2 regions of the Roseixanthobacter glucoisosaccharinicivorans genome follow, and region 2 is predicted to be linked to the other one. Evidence: predicted binding sites of a transcription regulator. Region 2 holds the regulator's gene; the other holds the start of a gene.
The links. Region 2 encodes LexA, which represses DNA repair genes until DNA is damaged. Its sites were predicted from a motif close to TGTTCNNNNTGTGTTCNG; they were not measured.
Positions count from the first base shown of each region.

Region 1: V5F78_RS21570 (ImuA family protein) is a predicted target of LexA. The motif match lies at 7,209-7,226, and genes of this name have one in related genera.

Region 1 covers NZ_CM195538.1:4,676,845-4,688,101, reverse strand. Annotated here, with positions in the region: gene V5F78_RS21605 (phosphoglycerate kinase) at 1-569, shown strand, start outside; gene V5F78_RS21600 (class I fructose-bisphosphate aldolase) at 642-1,667, shown strand; gene V5F78_RS21595 (thiamine phosphate synthase) at 2,006-2,632, shown strand; gene V5F78_RS21590 (tetratricopeptide repeat protein) at 2,629-3,888, shown strand; gene V5F78_RS21585 (inositol monophosphatase family protein) at 4,082-4,870, shown strand; gene V5F78_RS21580 (flagellar motor protein MotA) at 5,021-6,136, shown strand; gene V5F78_RS21575 (peptidoglycan -binding protein) at 6,139-7,158, shown strand; gene V5F78_RS21570 (ImuA family protein) at 7,352-8,578, shown strand; gene V5F78_RS21565 (Y-family DNA polymerase) at 8,575-10,584, shown strand; gene V5F78_RS21560 (error-prone DNA polymerase) at 10,581-11,257, shown strand, end outside.
Region 2 covers NZ_CM195538.1:1,896,909-1,908,165, reverse strand. Annotated here, with positions in the region: gene trpE (anthranilate synthase component I) at 1-637, shown strand, start outside; gene V5F78_RS08555 (anthranilate synthase component II) at 778-1,383, shown strand; gene trpD (anthranilate phosphoribosyltransferase) at 1,388-2,422, shown strand; gene trpC (indole-3-glycerol phosphate synthase TrpC) at 2,419-3,210, shown strand; gene V5F78_RS08540 (DUF2147 domain-containing protein) at 3,299-3,712, shown strand; gene moaC (cyclic pyranopterin monophosphate synthase MoaC) at 3,717-4,199, shown strand; gene V5F78_RS08530 (molybdopterin molybdotransferase MoeA) at 4,238-5,449, shown strand; gene lexA (transcriptional repressor LexA) at 5,587-6,306, shown strand; gene V5F78_RS08520 (ComEC/Rec2 family competence protein) at 6,349-8,631, opposite strand; gene gltX (glutamate--tRNA ligase) at 8,758-10,173, shown strand; gene V5F78_RS08510 (sulfurtransferase TusA family protein) at 10,170-10,448, shown strand; gene V5F78_RS08505 (M20 aminoacylase family protein) at 10,471-11,257, opposite strand, start outside.

The sequences.
Region 1 (11,257 bases), 2.3 Mb from region 2:
TCTGCCGCAAGGTGGATGTGCTGGTGATCGCCGGCGGCATGGCCAACACCTTCCTGGCCGCGCAGGGCCATGCGGTGGGCAAGTCGCTGTGCGAGCATGATCTCGCCGATACCGCCCGCGACATTCTGGAAAAGGCCAAGGCCCGCGGCTGCGAGATCGTGCTGCCGGTGGATGTGGTGGTGGCGAAGACCTTCGCCGCCCACGCGCCGCACCGCATCGCCGGTATTGATGATGTGGCCGCCGACGAGATGATCCTCGATGCCGGCCCGGCCACGGTCGAGCTGGTGAAGCGCAAGCTAGGCACCGTGAAGACGGTGGTGTGGAACGGCCCGTTCGGCGCATTCGAGCTGACCCCGTTCGATGCGGCGACGGTGGCGGTGGCGCAGGCGGTCGGCAAGGCCACCACCGAGGGGCGGCTGATCTCGGTCGCCGGTGGCGGCGACACGGTGGCGGCGCTGAACCACGCCGGCGCGGCCGACGACTTCTCTTATGTTTCGACCGCCGGCGGCGCGTTCCTGGAATGGCTGGAAGGCAAGTCGCTGCCCGGCGTCGAGGCGCTGCGCCGCTGAGGCGGGTTTACTAAAATCGGTTCCAGGGTCAAATCGGCCGCGAAAAGCGGCTTTTCAGATGGGTGGACTTACATGATGACGGCTGAGCTTGACGCGATCGCGCAGAAAATGGTGGCCGACGGCAAGGGCATCCTGGCCGCAGACGAGAGCACCAGCACCATCAAGAAGCGGTTCGACGCCATCGGCGTCGAGAACACCGAGGACAATCGCCGCGACTATCGCGAGCTGATGTTCCGCACCAAGGAAGCGATGCAGGACTACATTTCCGGCGTCATCCTGTTCGACGAGACCATCCGCCAGAAGGCCAAGGACGGCACGCCCCTGGTGCAGCTGATCCAGGATGCCGGCGCGATCCCCGGCATCAAGGTGGACGCGGGCGCCAAGCCCCTCGCCTTCTGCCCCGGCGAGACCATCACCGAGGGGCTCGACGGCCTCGGCGGCCGGCTGAAGGAATATTACGACCTCGGCGCCCGGTTCGCGAAATGGCGCGCGGTGATCGACATCGGCGCCGGCATCCCGAGCTACACCGCGCTGCGCGCCAACGCCCATGCGCTGGCCCGCTATGCGGCCCTGTGCCAGGAAAACAAGATCGTCCCGATCGTCGAGCCGGAAGTGCTGATGGACGGCGATCACGGCATCGACCGCTGCTACGAAGTCACCGAATGGGTCCTCAAGACCGTGTTCGAGGAGCTGTATTACCAGCGGGTGCGCCTGGAAGGCATGGTGCTGAAGCCCAACATGATCGTGCCGGGTAAGAAGGCCCGCACCCAGGCCTCGGTGGAGGACGTGGCGGAAAAGACCGTGCGCGTGCTCAAGAGCTGCGTGCCGTCCGCCGTGCCGGGCATCGCCTTCCTCTCCGGCGGCCAGTCGGACGAGGACGCCACCGCCCATCTCGACGCCATGGTGAAACTGGGCGGCCTGCCCTGGAAGCTCACCTATTCCTACGGCCGCGCCCTCCAGGCCGCGCCGCAGAAGGCGTGGTCCGGCAAGACGGAAAATGTCGGCGCCGCGCAGGCCGCCTTCACCCACCGCGCCCGCATGAATTCGCTCGCCGCCCTCGGCCAGTGGTCCAGCGCGCAGGAACAGAAGGCCGCCTGAGCCTGTCCGTCCCGCTTTTGAAAGGCCCGTCCCCGCCGGGGGCGGGCCTTTTTCATGCCGCGCGCGGGGGCAATGGACGCGCGGAGCGATGGGCGGGGAAACGCTTGGAAACGCGTTGGCGCGCCCCTTGGCGGCGGGCGGCCCTTGCTTTTTCCCGTCCGCTGGGACTAGAGCACGTTGAAACACGCTGGTCGGGGAATCAGTCCCTAAGCATTACGAGAGAAGGCGTTATCCGGCCGGTTGGGAATGCTGGCCGACCGCGCATGCTCGAGCCATCCTGCACGGCTGCGTTTCCTTGGCCGTGTTTTCGCCCGTTTCTTGGCAGACCGATCGGACCCATGTCGAACACACAGCAGGCGCAGGGCGCCCGGCTCATGCTGATCCTTCCCGCCGCGCCGGCCCTCGGCCGCAGCGCCGTCGCCGCGCGGGTACGCGCCGGAGACATGGCCGCCGTCATCGCCCGCATGGGCGAGGGCAAGGGCGAGAAGGACCGCCTGCGCGGCCTGATGGCCCCGGTCCAGGAGGCGGACGCCGCCCTGATCGTCGATGGGCGCGCCGACGTGGCGATCGACATCGACACCGACGGCGCCCATCTCTCCAGCGTCGCGGCGTTGAAGAAAGCCATCGGCACCCTCAAGCCCGCGCGGATCGCGGGCGCGGGCGGCCTCACCTCCCGGCACGACGCCATGGAGGCGGGAGAAGCCGGCGCCGATTACGTGCTGTTCGGCGGCTGGGAGGCGGATGCCCCGCCGTTCGAGGATGTGCTCGACATGATCGCCTGGTGGGCGGAAGTGTTCGAGGTGCCCTGCGTGGGCGTCGCCACCTCGGCCGAGGAGGCGGAGCAACTGGCGCGCGCCGGGGCCGATTTCGTCGCCTTGTCGGGCGACTGGATCACCGGCGCGGACGCGGAAGCGCGGATCACCGAAATCGCCGCCCGGATCGCCGCCGTGGAGACCGCGCCTTGAGGCGGCCGCCCGCGTTGCGCCATGTCCTGCGGGGCGGAACCGGCCCCGGGGCCCGCGACCTGCTTTTTCACGACAAGGCTCCGCGCCAGGGCGAAACCCAGCGCCAGGGCGGGACTCCGCGCCAAGGCCGGATGCCGGCGCTGCGCGTCGCCGTGGCCGGCCTGCTGCTGGTCGGCCTCGCCGCGCCGTTGAGCGCCCAGGCGCAGACCAGCGAGAAGCCTCCCGCCGCCTCGGGCGCGACCGGCGCCAAGGAGACTGGGGCCAAAGAGACCGGCACCAAGGCCGGGAACGCGGCCAAGACGGGCAATGGCGCCAAGACGGGAAACGGGGCGAACGGCGGCAAATCCACCCCCGCGGCCGCCGCCAATCCGGCCCCCGCCGCCGCGGCGCCGGAGCCGAGCGGACCCGTGGACGTGGCTTTCGGCGCCTATCAGGCCGGCAATTATCTCACCGCCTATAAGGAAGCCATGAAGCGGGTCGAGGCCGGCAATGATCCCGCCGCCATGACGCTGCTCGGGGAATTGTACGCGCGCGGCTACGGCGTGCCCTACGATCCCGCCAAGGCCGCGCAATGGTACGAGCGGGCGGCCAAGTCCGGCTCGGCGAACGCCATGTTCGCGCTCGGCATGATGAATCTGACCGGCCAGGGCCGGGCGGTCGACGAGGCGGCCGCGCAGAAATGGTTCGAGCAGTCGGCCAAGGGCGGAAATCCGGCGGCCGCCTATAATCTCGGCCTGATCTATCTCCAGGGGCGCGGCGTCACGCAGGATTTCACCAAGGCGGCGACCTATTTCAAGCAGGGCGCCGATGGCGGCGTGGCCGACGCGCAATATGCCCTGTCGGTGCTGCTGAAGGCCGGCAATGGCGTGCCAGCGGACAAGGCGGCCGCCCTGAAATATCTCACCGCCGCCGCGCAGCAGGACCATGTGACCGCCGAGGTGGAACTCGCCATCGCCACCTTCAACGGCGACGGCGTGCCGAAGGACGAGGCGGCCGGCGCCGCCTTGTTCCGCAAGGCCGCGCTCGCCGGCAATGCGATCGCCCAGAACCGCTATGCCCGCGTGCTCTCGGTGGGCCGTGGCGCGCCGCAGAACAAGGTGGCCTCCGCCGCCTGGCACATGCTGGCCAAGGCGCAGGGGCTCGGCGACCCCTATCTGGACGGGGTGGTGGACAGCCTCTCGCCCGAGGATCGCAAGAAGGCGGAAGACGTCGCCCGCAAGTGGATCGCCCTGACGCCCAACGCGGTCGAGCCTTGACGCAGCCGTGCGGGACGGGCAGAGGATCGCGCTCAATTCAATTGACGGCCGCACGCGCGGCCTCCTTTTGCAGAACCGGCCAGGAGCGGAGTGCCTTCGCGCCGCCGGGTCTGCGCCCTCACAGCGGCACGGCCGGCGCATCCGCCCTGGCGGACGGCGCCGGTGCCGCATGGCAGGAATGGTTTTTCGCACAATGATCCGCTCCCCGCTCATCACCGTCATGGTCCAGGCCGTCCGCAAGGCCGCGCGCGGGCTCACCCGCGATTTCGGCGAGGTCGAGAATCTCCAGGTATCGGTGAAGGGCCCGGCGGATTTCGTCTCGGCGGCGGACCGCAAGGCCGAGGAGATCCTGTTCACGGAACTTTCCCGCTCCCGCCCCGGCTTCAGCTTCCTGATGGAGGAGCGCGGCCGCGTGGAAGGGACCGACCCGACCAATGAATGGGTGATCGACCCGCTCGACGGCACCACCAACTTCCTGCACGGCATTCCCCTGTTCGCCATCTCGGTGGCGCTGGTGCGCAACGGCGCGCCGTTCGCCGGCGTGATCTTCAATCCCGTCACCGACGAATTGTTCGTCACCGAAAAGGGACAGGGCGCCTATCTCAACGATCGCCGCCTGCGCGTCGCGGGCCGGCGCAAGCTCGCCGAATCGGTGGTGTGCTGCGGCCTGCCCCACATGGGCCGGGGCGATCACACCCGCTTCAACCGCGAACTCGCCAAGGTGCAGACCCAGGTCGCCGGCCTGCGCCGCACCGGCGCCGCCGCGCTGGACCTCGCCTGGGTGGCGGCGGGGCGGTTCGACGCGTTCTGGGAGCGCAATCTCTCCGCATGGGACATGGCGGCCGGCATCCTCATGGTGCGCGAGGCGGGCGGCTATGTGTCCGATCTCGACGGCGGCGACCAGATCCTGGAAAAAGGCGACGTGATCGCCGGCAACGAGGACATGCGGCGCGACCTGCTGGCGCTTCTCAAGGCGGCCTGAGGCCGGTCGCGCGCGGCGCCGTGCCGATCCGCCACGGCCACGCCCTACCTTCACACCGCTCCAATTTGCCCGGCGCGTGCCGGGCGCGGTTCCATTTGCGGCCATCTGTGCCATAGTCCCCCTTCAGGGGAACGGCCTGCGGGAGCGAAAATGGCGCGTGTCGTTGATCCGTACGTGAAGGTGTCCTCGCCCCGCATCTTCCTGGTGCGGATGATTATCTTCCTCCTGCTCTGCGCCGCCCTCGCCGCGGTGCTCTACCAGCAGATCCAGGCCGCGTTCCTGAACAATCCCGGCCTCAACGCCGTGATCTTCGGCGTTCTGGCGGTGGGCATCATCCTCGCCATCCGGCAGGTGTCGCGGCTGTTCGCGGAAGTGGAATGGGTGAATTCCTTCCGCCTCGCCGATCCGGGCCTTGCCGTTGCCCGCGCGCCCACCCTGCTCGCGCCCATGGCCGCGCTGCTGGGCGACCGCATGGGACGCATGGCGATTTCCCAGGCGACCATGCGCTCGATCCTGGATTCCATCGGCACGCGGCTCGACGAGGCGCGCGACACGGCGCGCTATCTCACCGGCCTGCTGGTGTTCCTCGGCCTGCTCGGCACCTTCTGGGGCCTGCTGGAGACGGTCTCCTCCATCGGCGGGGTGATCTCCTCGCTGGAGGTGCGGCCCGACAGCGGCTCCATGTTCGACGAGATCAAGCGCGGACTCGCCGCGCCGCTCGCCGGCATGGGCATTTCTTTCTCGTCCTCCTTGTTCGGCCTCGCGGGCTCGCTGATCCTCGGCTTCCTCGATCTCCAGGCTGGCCAGGCGCAGAACCGCTTCTATACCGACCTTGAGGACTGGCTCTCCACCACGGTGGACGATTTGCACGATCCTGTGGGGCCGATGCCGCGCGAGCGCATGCCCGCGCTCTCCGCCTTGCCCCCCGGGAGCGGGGCCTCGGGTGTTCCGGCCGCCCTTCCCCTCGCCCTGCCGCCCCCGCCGCAGCTGGATGTGGCGCCGCTGGTGGAGGCCATGGCGAAGCTGGAGCGCACATTGAACGAGGCCGGCTCCCAGCGCGTGACCTCGGCGGTCGCCCAATTGGCCGAGAGCCTCCAGGGCCTCGTCACCCACATGCGCTCCGAACAGGCGCTGATGAAGCAGATGATCGAGGTGCAGACCGGCCAGCAGGAGGAATTGCGGCGCATCGTCGACCGGCTGGACCAGACCCTCGACACCTATGCCGGGGACGAGCCGGAGCCCAGCCGTGGCGGCCGGGGGGCCTGAGCATGGCCCTCGGCCGGCGCAGCCGCGAGCGCACCATTGATTACTGGCCCGGCTTCGTGGACGCCTTGTCCACCTTGCTGCTGGTGTTCATCTTCCTGCTCTCCGTGTTCATGATCACCCAGTTCTTCCTGACCCAGGACATCTCGGGCAAGGACGACGCCATGCAGAAATTGCAGGCGCAGATCCGCCAGCTCACCGAGCTTCTGTCCCTGGAGCGGGCGACCGGGCTGACGGCGGAAGGCGAATTGAGCGCCCTGCGTGCCAGTCTCGACGCCACCACTGCCGAGCGCGACCGCCTCAAGGGGCAGCTGAGCGCGGCACCCGCCGCGCCCGATGCCTCGCGCGAACAGGCTCTTTCGCGTGAAGTGGACATCCAGAAGGACGCCGCCTCCCGCGCGCTCGCCCAGATCGAATTGCTGAACCAGCAGATCTCTGCTTTGCGGCGCCAGATGGCGGCGCTGGAAGAGGCGCTCAACGCCTCCGAGCAGCGCGACAAGGAAAGCCAAACCCGCATCGCCGACCTCGGCCAGCGGCTGAACGTGGCGCTGGCCCAGAGGGTGCAGGAACTGAGCCGATTCCGCTCCGAATTCTTCGGCCGCCTGCGCGAGATTCTCGGCAACCGGCCGGACATCCGCATCGTCGGCGATCGCTTCGTGTTCCAGTCCGAGGTGTTCTTCGACCGCGGCTCCGCCACCCCGCGCGCCGAGGCCCTGCCCGCGCTCGACCAGCTCGCCGGCGCCATCCTCGATCTGGAAAAGCAGATTCCACCGGATATTTCCTGGGCGCTGCGGGTGGACGGGCACACCGACACTCGCCCCATCTCGACCCCGCAATTTCCCTCCAACTGGGAATTGTCGGCGGCCCGCGCGATCGCGGTGGTGCAATATCTGATCGCCAAGGGCGTGCAGCCGACCCATCTCATCGCCGCCGGCTTCGGCGAATACCAGCCCATCGACCCCGGCACCACGGACGAGGCCCAGGCCCGCAACCGGCGCATCGAGCTGAAGCTGACCGAGCGCTGATCACTCCCGAACGGCGCGCTTGACTCTCCCGCGCCGTTCCGGAATCTATAAAGAACAAATAGGGAACATGTGAGCGGCCCGGAAGGCGAAACCCGAAGGGCCGGCACACACGCTCCCGCGAACCCCCGGCATTTCGCACGGGCGGCCGCGCTTGCGCCGCTCGCGGGGATGCTGCCAGCGAAACGGACCGCCCATGTCCAATCCGAGCGCGACTCGCGCTGCGGGCGAGCTTGCGCGCCTGCGGCGCTGCATTTCCGCCATCGAGCGGCGCGCGGACACCCCGCCTGCCCGCCCCCCCATGCCCTGGTCCGCAGGCGAGGAGGAAGACTGGAGCGCGCATGACTGGAACCAGGAGAATGGGAACCGGGAGAATGAGAACCGGGAAGGCTGGAATTGGGAGAATGGGACCGGCGCCGATGGCGGCCGCAGCCATGGCGACGGCGATGACGGCCGGAATGGTGGACCCTGGCGCGGGGCGGACCGGGAAGCCGTGCCGGCTTGCGCGCCTGGAGCCCGCATCCCCGCAGCGTCGATCCTGAATGGGTCTTCCCGCCCGGCGCCCGCGTCCTCTGCCGCATCCCAGACGCGGATTTCCGGCGACGGCTCGGCGCACGGCGGGCACTCCACCGGCGCACGCGCGCAAAACCAGACACACGAACAAGACCAGGCACGTGAGCGGGAGCCCGCGCAAGAACACGCCCCGCTCAACGATCCCAGCGCCTCCCTGTCCCCACCCCACCCGCTCCTGCCCCTCGGCCTCCCGCCTCTGGACGCGGCGCTGGGCGGCGGGCTTGCCCTCGGCGCGCTGCACGAGGCGGCGGCCCGCGGCCCCGGCGCGGAAGCCGCCCTCACCGCCTTCGCCCTCGCGCTCGCGGCCCGCGCCGCGTTCCAGCTCAAGCGCCCGGTGCTGATGGTGCAGCACGAGCTGGCGGAGCTGGAGGGCGGCAGCCTCTATGCGCCCGGCCTTGCCGAACTCGGCCTGTGCGGCGGGGCGCTGGTTCTGGTGCGGGTGCGCAAGCCGCAGGACGTGCTGTTCGCGATGGAGGAGGGCCTCAAATGCGGCGGCCTGTCCGCCGTGCTCGGCGAAGTGGGCACGGCCTTTCCCGAGGCCCTCACGGCCACCCGGCGGCTGTCGCTCGCGGCGCGCGCGCATCCGGTGCTCGGCCTGCTGCTGCGCCAGCGGCCGGACCCCGCCGCCTGCGCCGCCCTCACCCGCTGGGCGATCGCGCCCACCATGAGCACGCCGCACGATTCTTATGGCGGGCTCGGCCTGCCGACCCTGGAGGCCGCCTTGATGCGCAACCGCCTCGGCCCGCTGGGACGCTGGACCCTGTCCCTGGCCGGCCCGGCCTTCCTTTCGGCCGCGCCCGCCCGCGCCGTTCCCCACCATCCCAGCCATGCGCGCGAGGCCGGATCATGACCTTAGCTCCCGTCTCGCCCCCCGCCGCCGGCCGGCGCTATCTGTGCCTGTGGCTGAACCGCCTTTCCACCGACCGCATCGAGCGCAGCTTGCCGCCCGAGATGCGCGCGGCCCCGCGCGCCACCCTCCTCATGGAAAAGAGCGCGCTGCGGCTCGCCGCGCTCAACACCGCCGCGCGCGGCCTCGGCCTCGTGCCGGGCCTCTCTTTGGCGGATGCCCGAGCGCGCCATCCCGAGCTTCAGGTGGCGGACCATGCGGCCGAGGCGGACGCGCGCCTGCTCGGCCATGTGGCCGACGCCTGCGAGCGCTATACGCCGCTGCTCGCCCTCGATGCGCCGGATACCCTGATCCTGGACATTTCCGGCTGCGCCCATCTGTTCGGCGGCGAGCGCGCCCTGGTGGGCGACCTGCGCGCCCGCGTCATGGCGCGGGGTTATTCCAACCGCGCCGCGATCGCCGCCACCATCGGCGCCGCCTGGGCGCTCGCGCATTTCGGCGCCCGCCCCGCCCTGGTGGCGGAAGAGGGCGCCGACCTTGCCGCCTTGCTCGCCCCCTTGCCGCTCGCCGCTTTGCGGCTGGACGCGGGGGGTCTTGCCGCTCTTTCCCGGCTCGGCTTCACGCGGATCGGCGATCTCGCCGGCAAGCCGCGCGCGCCGCTCACCGCGCGCTTCGGCGCCGACCTGCTGCGGCGGCTCGACCAGGCGACCGGCCTTGCGCGGGAGCCCGTGGACCATCGCTTTCCCCCGCCGCGCTTCTGCGCCGAGCGCAGCCTGTCCGACCCCATCGAGCGCACCGAGGACGTGCTCGGCCTTGCCCATCATCTCGCCACCAAGCTGGACCCCGCCCTCGCGCGCGCGGGCCAGGGCGCGCGGCATCTGGAACTGACCCTGTTCCGCGTGGATGGGCAGGTGACGCGGCTGAAGGTGGGCGCGAGCCGGCCGCTGCGCGATCCCCTCGCCATCCGCCGCCTGTTCGCGGAGAAGGTGGCACAGGTGGCGAGCCTGGATGCCGGCTTCGGCTTCGACCTGCTGCGCCTCGGCGTCACCTTGGCCGAGGACATGGCGCCCCACCAGCATGGCTTCGAGGCCCGGCAGGCGGAGGAGGCCGCCCTGGACGGCCTCGTGGACCGGCTCGCTGCCCGCTTCGGCGCCGCGCGGGTGCAGCACCTCGAGGTTCGGGACGCGCATCTTCCCGAGGAGGCAGGACAGGCCACCGCCCTGGCGCGCAAGCGCCTGCCGTTCGATGCCGGCGCGCTCGCCGACCCGGCGCACGCCATGGCCGGCAACGATGCCCTTCCAGCCGGGCCGGACCAAGCTTTTGCGCCCCCTGAACCCCAAAGCGGAGAAGACCGGCAGAAAGGAGAGGAGGGGCAAGCCATCCCCTTCCCCGCGCGTCCCCGCCCCGACCTGCGTCCCGCTTTGCCCACCGTCGATCCGACGCGGCCTTCCTCCGTCCTGATCGCGGTTTCGATCCCTTTGCCGCGCGCGCCGGAGGCCGCGATATCGGCCCCGCCGCCGCAGACATCGGTTTCTCACCCGCGTGCGGTTATCGGCCCGCCCCTTCCTGACCGCCCGGCGGTGCGCCGCGCCGCCGTTCCCCATAGGCCAGCCGCGCGCCCAGACGCCGGTGGCGCCGTGCGGCCGCAGCGCCTGTTCGCCGCGCCCGAGGCGGTGGAAGCCGTGGCCGAGGTGCCGGACGGCGCCCCCGTGCGCTTCCGCTGGCGCCGCCGCATTCATCATGTGGCGCGCGTGGAAGGGCCCGAGCGCATCGCTGCACCCTGGTGGCGCGAACCCGCCCTGCGCCTCGCGTGGCTGCCCCCCGCGCATCCGGACGCCGGGCTCCAAGGGCCGTTCCCCGACGCGCTCTCCGGCGCGCTCCACAACCCGACGCGAGATTATTTTCGCGTGGAAACGAAAGACGGCCTGCGCCTCTGGCTGTTCCGCGCCGGGCTCTATGGGGCGGAAACCAGCCGACCCGCCTGGTATGTGCATGGGCTGTTCGCATGAGCGGCGCTCTCCTCACCCCCACCTTCCCCGGCCGCTCCGGCCCGCGCCCCGCCCCGCCCGTCCCGCCTTATGTGGAATTGGCCGCCACCAGCAATTTCTCCTTCCTCCACGGCGCCTCGCATCCGGAAGATCAGGTGCGGCAGGCGCACGCGCTCGGCCATCGCGGCATCGGCATCGCCGACCGCAACACATTGGCCGGCGTGGTGCGGGCCCATTCCATGGCGAAAACGCTGGATTTTCCCCTCGCCATCGGCGCCCGGCTGGTGTTCTGCGACGGCACGCCGGACATCCTCGCCTATCCCATCGACCGGCCCGCCTATGGCCGGCTCTGCCGCCTGCTCACCACCGGCAACATGCGGGCGGAGAAGGGCGATTGCCGCCTCACCCGCGCCGATTTGCTGGATTTCCAGGAGGGCCTGTGCCTCGCCGTGCTGCCGCCGCGCCGGCCGCCCGACACCTTCACGACATTCCTTAGCCAGCTTAAAGAAGCCGCGCCCGATCGGCTCTGGCTCGCCGCGGCCCTCGCCCATGGCGGGGACGACGCGCGCCGCCTCGCCCGCCTCGCAGACCTCGCGCGGCGCGCGCGCCTGCCGGTGCTGGCGGTGGGGGATGCGCTCTATCATGCGCCGGAGCAGCGCCCGCTGCACGATATCCTCACCTGCATCCGCACCCA
Region 2 (11,257 bases):
CTCCAGCCCGGAAATCCTGGTGCGGCTGCGCGACGGCAAGGTCACCATCCGCCCCATCGCCGGCACCCGCAAGCGGGGTGCGACCCATGTCGAGGACGAGGCACTCGCCCAGGAATTGCTCGCCGATCCCAAGGAGCGGGCCGAGCATCTGATGCTACTGGACCTCGGCCGCAACGATGCGGGCCGGGTCTCGCAGATCGGCACGGTGGAGGTCACCGACAGCTTCTTCATCGAGCGCTACAGCCAGGTGATGCACATCGTCTCCAACGTCGAGGGGAAGGTGGACCCGCGCTTCGACGCGCTCGACGCGCTCGCGGCGGGCTTTCCCGCCGGCACGGTCTCCGGTGCGCCCAAGGTGCGGGCCATGGAAATCATCGACGAGCTGGAGAAGGACAAGCGCGGCATCTATGCCGGCGCCATCGGCTATTTCAGCGCCAATGGCGAGATGGACACCTGCATCGTGCTGCGCACAGCCGTGGTGAAGGACGGGCGCATGTATGTGCAGGCCGGCGCCGGGCTGGTGTATGATTCCGTGCCGCTGAGCGAGCATCAGGAGTGCATCAACAAGGCCAAGGCCCTGTTCCGCGCCGGCGAGGAAGCGGTGCGCTTCGCCGCCCATGCCAAGAGGGGCCAGTGAACATGGCGCGTCCCGTGTGCATCCACGAGCGATGGCGTGAGGCTTGACCCTTCCGTCACCCCCGCGCTTTAACTCAGGGGCAGCTCCCACATCTTCCGCGAGGAGCGCGCCTGCCCGGATCCGCCGGGCCTGGAGCCACGATGACCGCCGTTACGCTGATCGATAATTACGACAGCTTCACCTACAACCTCGTCCATTATCTCGGCGAGCTGGGCGCAAACGTCACCGTTCACCGCAACGATGCGCTGAGCGTCGAGGATGTGCTGGCCGAAAAGCCGGACGCCATCGTCATATCACCCGGCCCGTGCACGCCCACGGAAGCCGGCATCTGCTGCGATCTCATCGCGCGGGCCAGCACGCAAGTGCCGCTGTTCGGCGTGTGCCTCGGCCATCAGGCGATCGGCCAGGTGTTCGGCGGTGACGTGGTACGCGCGCCGATTCCCATGCACGGGAAGATGTCGCAGATCCACCACGAAGGCCGCTCGGTGTTCCGCGGCCTGAACCATTCCTTCCTCGCCACGCGCTATCACTCCCTGATCGTCGAGCAGAACACCCTGCCCGACGCGCTGGAAGTGACCGCGCGCACCGAGGATGGGCTGATCATGGGCCTTGCCCACCGCACGCTGCCCGTGCACGGCGTGCAATTCCATCCCGAGAGCATCGCCTCGGAAAATGGTCACGCTTTGCTGCGCAATTTCCTTGAGATCGCTCGCGCCTTCAACGAAGGCCGGCAGGCGCGGAGCTGACGCCATGGAACAGTTCCGTCCCCTGCTCGGCAAGGTCGCGACCGGCGCGGCGCTGACGCGCGAGGAATCCGCCTACGTCTTCGACAAGATGATGTCGGGCGATGCCACGCCCTCGCAGATGGGCGCGCTGCTCATGGGCCTGCGCGTGCGCGGCGAGACCGTGGAGGAAATCGCCGGCGCGGTCAGCGTCATGCGCGCCAAGATGTTGCCGGTGGAAGCGCCGGACGAGGCGGTGGATGTGGTGGGTACCGGGGGCGATGCCTCCGGCTCCTACAATATCTCCACCTGCGCCGCCTTCATTGTGGCGGGCGCGGGCGTTCCGGTGGCCAAGCACGGCAACCGCGCGCTCTCCTCCAAGTCCGGCGCCGCCGACGTGCTGGCCGCGCTGGGCGTGCGGCTGGACCTTATGCCTGAGGGCATCTCGCGCTGTATCGCGGAGGCCGGCATCGGCTTCATGTTCGCGCCCTCTCATCATCCGGCCATGAAGCATGTGGGGCCGACGCGGGTGGAAATGGGCACCCGCACCATCTTCAACCTGCTCGGACCGCTCTCCAATCCGGCCGGCGTGAAGCGCCAGATGGTGGGCGTCTATGCCAAATCCTGGATCGTGCCGCTGGCCGAAGTGCTGCGCACGCTCGGATCGCAGCGGGCCTGGGTGGTCAACGGCTCCGACGGCTTGGACGAGATCACCTTGTCCGGCGTCACCCATGTCGCCTCGCTGGAAGACGACCGCATCCACACGTTCGAGATTGCGCCGGAGGATGTGGGTCTGCGCTGCGTCGCGCCCGAGGCCTTGAAGGGCGGCGATGCCGCTCACAATGCCATCGCCCTGCGCGCGGTGCTGGATGGCGAACCCGGCGCCTATCGCGACGTGGCGGTGATGAATGCTGCGGCGGCGCTGCTCATTGCCGGCCGCGCTGCCGATCTTACCGACGGGGTAGCCATGGCGCAGACCTCCCTCGACACCGGCTCGGCGCGCGCCCGGCTGGAACAGCTGGTGATGGTTTCTGAAAAAGTCGCGCCCCCGGTGAAGTCATGAGCGATATCCTCACCCGCATCGAAGCCTATAAGCGCGAGGAGATCGCCGCCGCCAAGGCCGCGCGCCCGCTTTCCGAGGTGGAAGCGGCCGCCCGCGCGGCCAGCCCGGTTCGCCCGTTCGCCGGCGCCCTGCGCGCGGCTCTGGATGCCGGACGCACCGCTTTGATCGCCGAGATCAAGAAGGCCAGCCCCTCCAAGGGCCTGATCCGCCCTGACTTTGATCCTCCCGCGCTCGCCCGCGCCTATGAGGCGGGCGGGGCCGCGTGCCTCTCCGTCCTCACCGACACGCCCTCGTTCCAGGGCGCGCCGCAATTCCTGATCCAGGCGCGCGCGGCGGTTTCCCTGCCGGTGCTGCGGAAGGATTTCATGTACGACACTTATCAGGTGGCGGAAGCGCGGGCCTGGGGCGCCGACTGCATCCTGATCATCATGGCCGGCGTCGATGACGCGTTGGCCCGCGACCTGCTGGACGCGGCGACCGCCTATGGCATGGACGCCATCGTGGAAGTCCATGACGCAGAAGAGCTGGATCGCGCGCTTGCCCTGCCCTGCACGCTGGTCGGCATCAACAACCGCAATCTGCGGACCTTCGAGACCACGCTGGACACCAGCGCGCTCCTCGCCCCACGGGTACCGAAGGACCGCATCTGCATCGGCGAAAGCGGCATCTTCACTCCGCAGGACGTGACGCGCCTCGCTGGCGTCGGCATCGGCACGATCCTCGTGGGCGAAAGCCTGATGCGGCAAAGCGATGTCGCTTCCGCGACACGCACGCTTCTTGCGGCGTGATCTTGCCGTATACGTCACCTTAGCGTCTAATGGCGGCGCAACCGTCCGCAACGAGGCGGTGCGAGGAAACGATCTCAGGAGAATGCTCATGAGGACGCTGCTTGTGGCGGCTGTGCTGTCGGTCGCCTGCGTACCCGCCTTCGCCGCCGACGTGACCGGCAGTTGGGCGACACCGACGAAGAACGGCATCGTAGAAATCACGAAATGCGGGAATTCCGTTTGCGGCCGGCTGGTCTCTTCCGACGGCATCAAGGCCGATCCGGCGCTGAAGGATCTCAACAATTCCAACGCATCGCTGCGCAGCCGCCCGCTCAAGGGACTGCAGATTCTCCAGGGCTTCTCGGGTGGGCCGACCACCTGGACCGGCGGCGAAATCTACAATGCCGAGGACGGCAAGACCTATAGCGCCACATTGACCCTGGACGGCGACAACACGCTCAAGGTACGCGGTTGCGTGATCGTGCCGCTGTGCCAGACCCAGACCTGGACGAGGAGCCGCTGACGCCATGACCGAACTGACCCATCTGGATGCCCAGGGCGCCGCGCGCATGGTCGACGTCTCGCAAAAGGCGGTCACCACGCGCGAGGCGCTGGCGGAAGGGCGGGTCGTGATGGCGGCGGCGACCCTGGAGCTGATCCTGTCGGGCAATGCGAAGAAGGGCGACGTGCTCGGCGTCGCCCGGATCGCCGGGATCATGGCTTCAAAGCGCACCCATGAGCTCATCCCCCTGTGCCATCCCTTGATGATTTCGAAGGTGGAAGTGGAGATCGAGCCTGATGCGGCCCTGCCCGGTCTCGTGGTGCGCGCGCGGGTGAAGGTGAGCGGACAGACCGGCGTCGAGATGGAGGCGCTGACGGCGGTTTCCCTCGCCTGCCTGACCATCTATGACATGGCCAAGGCCGCTGACCGCGGCATGCGCATCGAGGGGATTCGCCTGCTGGAGAAAGCCGGCGGTCGCTCCGGCGAGTGGCGCGCCGACGACGCCTAAGGCGCCCGAGCCAGAAACAGGAATTTGGAGCAGGCGACATGGCATTGATGCCGGTGGAAGAGGCCCTCGCGCTCGTGGTGGCCGGCGTCGCGCCCTTGTCCGTGCAATCCGTGCCCGTGGACGAGGCTACGGGCCGCGTGCTCGCCGCCGATCTTTGGGCGCGGCGCAGCCAACCGGCGGCCGACATGTCAGCCATGGACGGATATGCGGTGGCCGCCGCCGACATCGCGCAGGTTCCCGCGACCTTGCGCGTCATCGGCGAATCCGCCGCCGGGCGTCCGTTTGCGGGTGCACTCGCGCGGGGGGAAGCAGTGCGCATCTTCACCGGCGCGCTCCTGCCCACGGGCGCGGACACGGTGGTGATTCAGGAGAATATCGCGCGCGACGGCGATCTCATCACCACCACCGCCGCCACCGCACCGCTGCGCAACGTGCGCAAGGCGGGGTTTGATTTTCCCGCGGGCAGCCTGATCCTGCCCGCCGGACGGCGCCTGACGGACCGCGACGTGATGCTGGCGGCGGCGGCCGATCATTCCAGGCTCGACGTCGTCGCGCGGCCGAAGGTGGGGATTTTGCAAACCGGCGACGAGCTGGTTCGCCCGGGCGACGGCGGCGGCGCGCTCTCCGACGTCGTGGTGTCGAATGTCTACGGCCTGGCGGCGCTCGCCCGTGCTTATGGTGCCGAAGCGGTGGATCTCGGCCTCGTAGGCGATTCCCTCGATGCCACCCGCGCCGCGATCCGCGCTGCAAGCGAATCGGGACTAGACGTGCTGATCACCTCCGGCGGGGCCTCGGTGGGTGAGCACGACCTGATCGCCCCGGCTTTGCGGGCCGAAGGCGTGGCGCTGACCGTTCACAGGATCGCCCTGCGGCCAGGAAAACCGCTGATGTTCGGCGCGCGCGGCGGCATGCGCGTGCTCGGCCTGCCGGGCAACCCGGTGTCGGCCTATGTCGGTGCCGTGCTGTTTCTCGTTCCGCTGCTGAATGCGCTTCAGCGCGCCGCCCAGGGCCAACCACTGCGCGCGGCGCGCCTCGGCTGCCCGGTGAAGGCCAATGATTCCCGGGTCGATTACATGCGCGCGACCCTGTCGTTCGCCGCAGACGGGGCCTTGGTCGCAACACCGCTGCCGATCCAGGACAGCTCCATGCTGACCACCCTTGCCATGGCCGATTGCCTGTTGATCCGGCCGGCTTTCGCACCCGCCGGCGCGACCGGCGATCCTTGCTCGGTGCTTCAACTGCCCTCCTGAAATACCGTTAACGCGATGTTCACCCTTGCGGAACACAAAAGGAACAGCTAATGCTTGTTCATGATTTGTTTCGGTTTTGATGATGTCCTTTGGGTCATCGCTGCCGAACCGGAAGCGGGATGGGGACGGGTGAGACCATGCTGACGCGCAAGCAATATGATCTGTTGCGTTTCATCCATGAACGCCTGAAGGAAACCGGCGTCCCGCCCTCCTTCGACGAGATGAAGGAAGCCCTCGACCTTCGCTCCAAGTCCGGCATTCATCGGTTGATCACGGCCCTGGAAGAGCGCGGCTTCATTCGCCGCCTTCCCAATCGCGCCCGGGCGTTGGAAGTGGTCCGCCTGCCGGACAGCGCCGCCCCTGGCCTTGCTGCGAGCCGTGCGGCGTCCGCCGGCGGGCGTGGCTTCTCGCCGAGCGTCATCGAAGGCAGCCTCGGCCGGGTACGCCCGCCGGTGGAGGACGAGGAGAGTTCGCCCACCGTGACCGTGCCGGTCATGGGCCGCATCGCCGCCGGCTCTCCCATTTCTGCGATCCAAACCCGCAGCCACACCTTGAACGTGCCGCCGGAAATGCTGGGCACGGGCGAGCACTTCGCTCTGGAAGTGCGCGGCGACAGCATGATCGAAGCCGGCATCCTGGATGGCGACACCGTGCTGATCCGCAAATGCGACAGCGCCGAGACAGGCGACATCATCGTCGCCCTCGTGGACGACGAGGAAGCCACCTTGAAGCGCCTGCGCAAGAAGGGCGCTTCCATCGCGCTGGAGGCCGCCAACCCGGCCTATGAGACCCGGATCTTTGGTCCGGACCGGATCCGGGTTCAGGGACGGCTCGTCGGCCTGATGCGCCGCTATTGAGCTGTCCGGGTTCCGGCTGATCTGTGTCCGTACCGGCGGGACTTAACGGGCGGCGTCAGCCTCGATCTGTTCGACGGCCCCCGCTTCCCTTTCCCCCTCGGCGACCGGAGGTAAGGGCGGCATCCAAGGGCGCTGCTGGCTGGTGGAGCGGGCCGGAACGATCCGCCATCGTTCGGGCGGCACGGTCCCTTCAGGTGCACGAAACAAGGCAAGCGTGCCGGTATTCACCATGTTGGCGGGCGTGATCACCTGGGCCGGGCACCTCTTGGGGGCAGGGTACGGTGTGACGATGAGCGCCGCGTTCAGGCAGTCCGCCTCCAGCCCCTCCGGCCGGCGCGAGACGGCGAGGACCCCGCCCGAGGTGGAGGCCGTGCACCCCAGCTTGTCGCAGCGAAAGGCGTCGGCCAATCCCTCGGACCGGGAGGTGCGGCCATCACTTTCCCGGCTGAGCCATTGGTCCGCCACCATCCGGTTGGACGTCGCCCCGAGGATGGAGAGCCGTCCGTCCGCCGCGCGCACCGCGACTGTCCGCCCGTTCGGCGCGATCAATATGTCCGGACGCTGCGGCGCTCCGCCGAGCGCGAGTGCTGCCAGCGCCGGAACCACCGCGATCGCCGCGAGCCGTCCGCGCAGGAGGCACAGGCACAACAAGGCAAGGCTCGCGGCAAGGACCGAGGGCGCATTGAACCAGTCGGTCCGCAGGCCGGCGCCCGGCAGCGCCGCGACCTTGTTCGATACGCCCACCATGATGTCGATGCCGAGCCCCATGATGGGCCACGCCAGCGAATCCAGGCCGAACGGCAGCAGCAGCACGCCGAGTAGGCCGAACGGCATCACCAGGAAGCTCACGGCCGGCATGGCGGCGAGATTCGAGAGCAGGCCATAGGCGCCGATTCGCTGGAAATGCAGGGCGCCGTACGGCGCCGTCGCAAGGCCCGCGACCAGGGAGGTCAGCGCGAGGCCGCCCACGAACACGCCAAGCTTCAGCGCGGCGCGCGCGACCCATCCCTCTGCGGTCCATCCCGGCCGCAACGGACGCAACCGCTCGAACGCCGCCACCAGCGCGAGCGTCGCGGCAAACGACATCTGCATCCCGGGATCGAGCACCGAGACCGGCGCCGCCGCGAGCACCAGCACCGCCGCAACCGCGACGCTTCGAAGGGTCAGCGCGGCGCGTCCGACGATCACGCCCAATAGCACCAGGCCCAGCATCAGGAACGAGCGCTGCGCGGCCACGTCATTGCCCGACAGGACGAGATAGAGCGCGCTTCCCAGCAATGCGCAGAGCGCCGCGAGAGACTTGACCGGCGCGCCGAGCGCCAGAGGTGGGAACAGCGCTAACAACCCGCGCACCAGGGCGAACAGCGTGCCCGCCACCAGCGCCATGTGCAGCCCGGAAATCGAGAGCACATGGGTCAGGCCGGAGAGGCGCATGCTCTCTTCCACGGCCGGCGCGATGGAGGAGCGGTCGCCGGTCACGAGCGCCACGGCGATATCGGCGGCAGCGCCGCTCAGCACCAGGCGGATGCGGGCGGCGAGCGCGACCCGCACCGTGTGGACCAAAGCGGCGATGCGCACCGAGAGCGGTGGCGCCTGCGCCAGGGGGGCCGCTTTCGGCGCGCCGAGGGCGAAGCCCACCGCGTCGATGCCGGCGAACCACGGTGCCCGGCCGAAATCATGCTCTCCCGCCATGGCCGGCCCGAGTGGCGGCAGTAGCCGCGCGGAAACGCTGATCCCGGCGCCGACGGTGGGCGCCGAGCCACGCGGCAACGACAGGCGCACCCGTTCCGGCTTGAAAGCCAGTCCCCGTGCTTGGGCGGTCTCGACCCGCAGCAGGATTCGGTCGGCGGTGGCGCGTTTCTCCAGATGCTCCACGAATCCCGTCAGCCGCACCGTCCCCGCTGGTGGGATAAGGATCGGCCGCGTGATGCGGGCGGTCTGGAGGCAGGCCAGGGTAAAGCCGCAGGCGAGCGCCGTCACGCCCGCCAGCACTGCGAAGGAATAGACGCGCGCCCGCGCCGCGAGCGTCGCGGCCAGCAGCGCCGCCGTCAGCAGAAGGCACGCGACCAGCGAGGGCTCCTGGTCGGCGCCGAAATAGAGCAGGATGCCGACGGCAAACAGCACCGGCAGCCACAGCACCAGCCGCCCCGCCTCCGCCTCGGCGCGGATGTCAGCGGCAAGGGCGGCGAACAGGCGCGCCCGCAGATCGCCGAGGATACTGAGCGGGCGCGGCGCGGCCTGTCCCGTGCCCCAGACAGCGGCGCGCGCGCCGCGCATCCGTGCGCACGACGGGCCGTCCTCGCCGGTGTTTGATGTCCCTGCCATGCCCCCGCGTTCCCCAACGCGCGCGCCTATGCTACACGGGCGCCGCCCGCGCGCCACATGCCGGCGATGCACCAAGCATCCCGGCGACGCGCCCGCCCCGCTCCAGACCCCTTTTCGGCGGACTTCATGTCAGAGATCGTTACGCGCTTTGCTCCTTCTCCCACGGGCTTCCTGCACATCGGCGGCGCCCGCACCGCCTTGTTCAACTGGCTCTATGCCAGGGCGAAGGGCGGCAAGATGCTGCTGCGCATCGAGGACACGGACCGCCAGCGCTCGACCAAGGAAGCCATCGACGCGATCCTCGATGGCCTGAAATGGCTCGGCATCGAATGGGATGGCGACACGGTCTATCAGTTTGCCCGTGTCGCGCGGCACCAGGAAGCGGTGGCGCAGATGGTGGCGCTGGGCAATGCCTATCCCTGCTATGCCAGCGCGGAAGAGCTGGAGGAGATGCGCGAGACCGCCCGCAAGGAAGGCCGCCCCCCACGCTATGACGGCCGCTGGCGTGATCGCGATCCAGCCGAGGCGCCGAAGGACCGCAAGCCGGTGATCCGCCTGCGCGCGCCGCAGGAGGGCGAGACCGTGATCCACGACCTCGTGCAGGGCACCGTCACCTTCCCCAACAAGGATCTGGACGACCTCGTCCTGCTGCGCTCCGACGGCACGCCCACCTATATGCTGGCGGTGGTGGTGGACGACCATGACATGGGCGTCACGCACATCATCCGCGGCGACGACCATCTCACCAATGCCGCCCGTCAGACCCAGATCTATCGCGCGCTTGGCTGGCCGGTGCCGGAAATGGCCCACATCCCGCTGATCCACGGGCCGGACGGCGCCAAGCTCTCCAAGCGTCATGGGGCGCTCGGGGTCGATGCCTACCGCGCCATGGGGTATCTGCCGGCGGCTCTGCGCAATTATCTGGTGCGCCTCGGCTGGAGCCACGGCGACCAGGAGATGTTCTCCACCGAGGAAATGATCGCTTTGTTCGATCTCGACCATGTGGGCCGCTCGGCCGCGCGGTTCGATTTCCAGAAACTGGAAAACATCAACGGGCATTACATCCGCGCGAGCACGGACGATGACTTGTTCGATGCGGTCATGGCCCTCATCCCCCATCTGCCGGATGGCGCGGAGCGGCTTGCCAAGATGACGCCGGAGCACAAGGCGCAACTGCGCGCCGCCATGCCCGGCCTGAAGGAGCGGGCGAAGACGCTGGTGGAATTGCTGGACAATGCCGGCTTCATCTTCGCCGAACGCCCCCTGCCGCTGGAAGAGAAGGCGAGCGCGTTGCTTACCGGGGAGGCCCGCGCCCATCTCGGCGCCCTCCTGCCGGCGCTCGCCGCGGTCGAATGGACCGTGCCGGCCACCGAAGCGGCGGTCCGGGCCTATGCGGAGACCGCTGGCATCAAGCTCGGCGCCGTCGCCCAGCCGCTGCGCGCCGCCCTCACCGGGCGCACCACTTCGCCGCCGATCTTCGACGTTCTGTCGGTGCTGGGCCGCGAGGAGAGCCTCGCCCGGCTCAAGGAGCAGGCGGCGTGATCGGCCCGTTCCCGCGTCGGCCGCTGCCGGATGGGCCGCAGGCCGGCCCGAGCGAGGTGCATTTGGACCTGAAGGGCCTGAAATGCCCCCTGCCCGCCCTGCGCACCCGCAAGGCGCTCGCGACCCTCGCGCCGGGAACGCTCCTGGTGGTGACCTGCACCGATCCGATGGCGGTCATCGACATCCCCCACATCGCCCAGCAGACAGGCGATGCCTTCGAGGGGCGCACGGTGGAAGCCGGGGTGCTCGAATTCCGTCTGCGCAAGGCGAAGTGACCGCGCAGGACGCCGCCTAAGCTCAGGCCGGCGCCAGGGCTGTTTCCACCAGGCGCACCCAATAGGACGCGCCGAACGGGATCGCTGCATCGGCGAAATCATAGGCGGGATGGTGCAGGCCGGCGCTCGGTCCATTGCCCACGAAGATATAGGCGCCGGGGCGCGCTTCCAGCATATAAGCGAAATCCTCGGCCGCCATGAGCGGCGGGGCGGCCCCGTTCACCTGCGGCGCGCCGGCCACATCCTCCGCCACGCGCTGCGCGAAGGCAGCCTGGGCGGGGTGGTTCATGGTGACGGGATAGCCCTCGACAAACTGCACGTCGGCACGCGCGCCGAATGCGCCAGCCACGCCTTCCGCGATCTGCTTCACCCGTTCGCGCAACTGCATGCGCACGGCGGGCGAGAGGCTGCGCAGCGTGCCGGTGAGTTTCGCGCTCGGCGGCAGCACATTGTCGGCATCGCCGGCATGGAACATGGCGATAGACACCACGCCGGACTCCAGCGGGTCCACGTTGCGCGCCACCACCTGCTGCAATGCGGTGACGATGGAGGCGCCGGTCAGCACGACGTCCACGCCCTCATGGGGCTTGGCGGCGTGGGAGCCCTTGCCCTCGATGGTGATCTCCACATGGTCGGCGGAAGCCATGATGGCCCCTTCGCGGATGCCGAAGAAGCCCACCGGCAGACCCGGCAGATTGTGCATGCCATAGACTTCGTCGATGCCGAACCGCTCCATCAGCCCGTCCTGAACCATGGCGCGGCCGCCCGCGCCGCCTTCTTCGGCCGGCTGAAACACCATGATGGCAGTG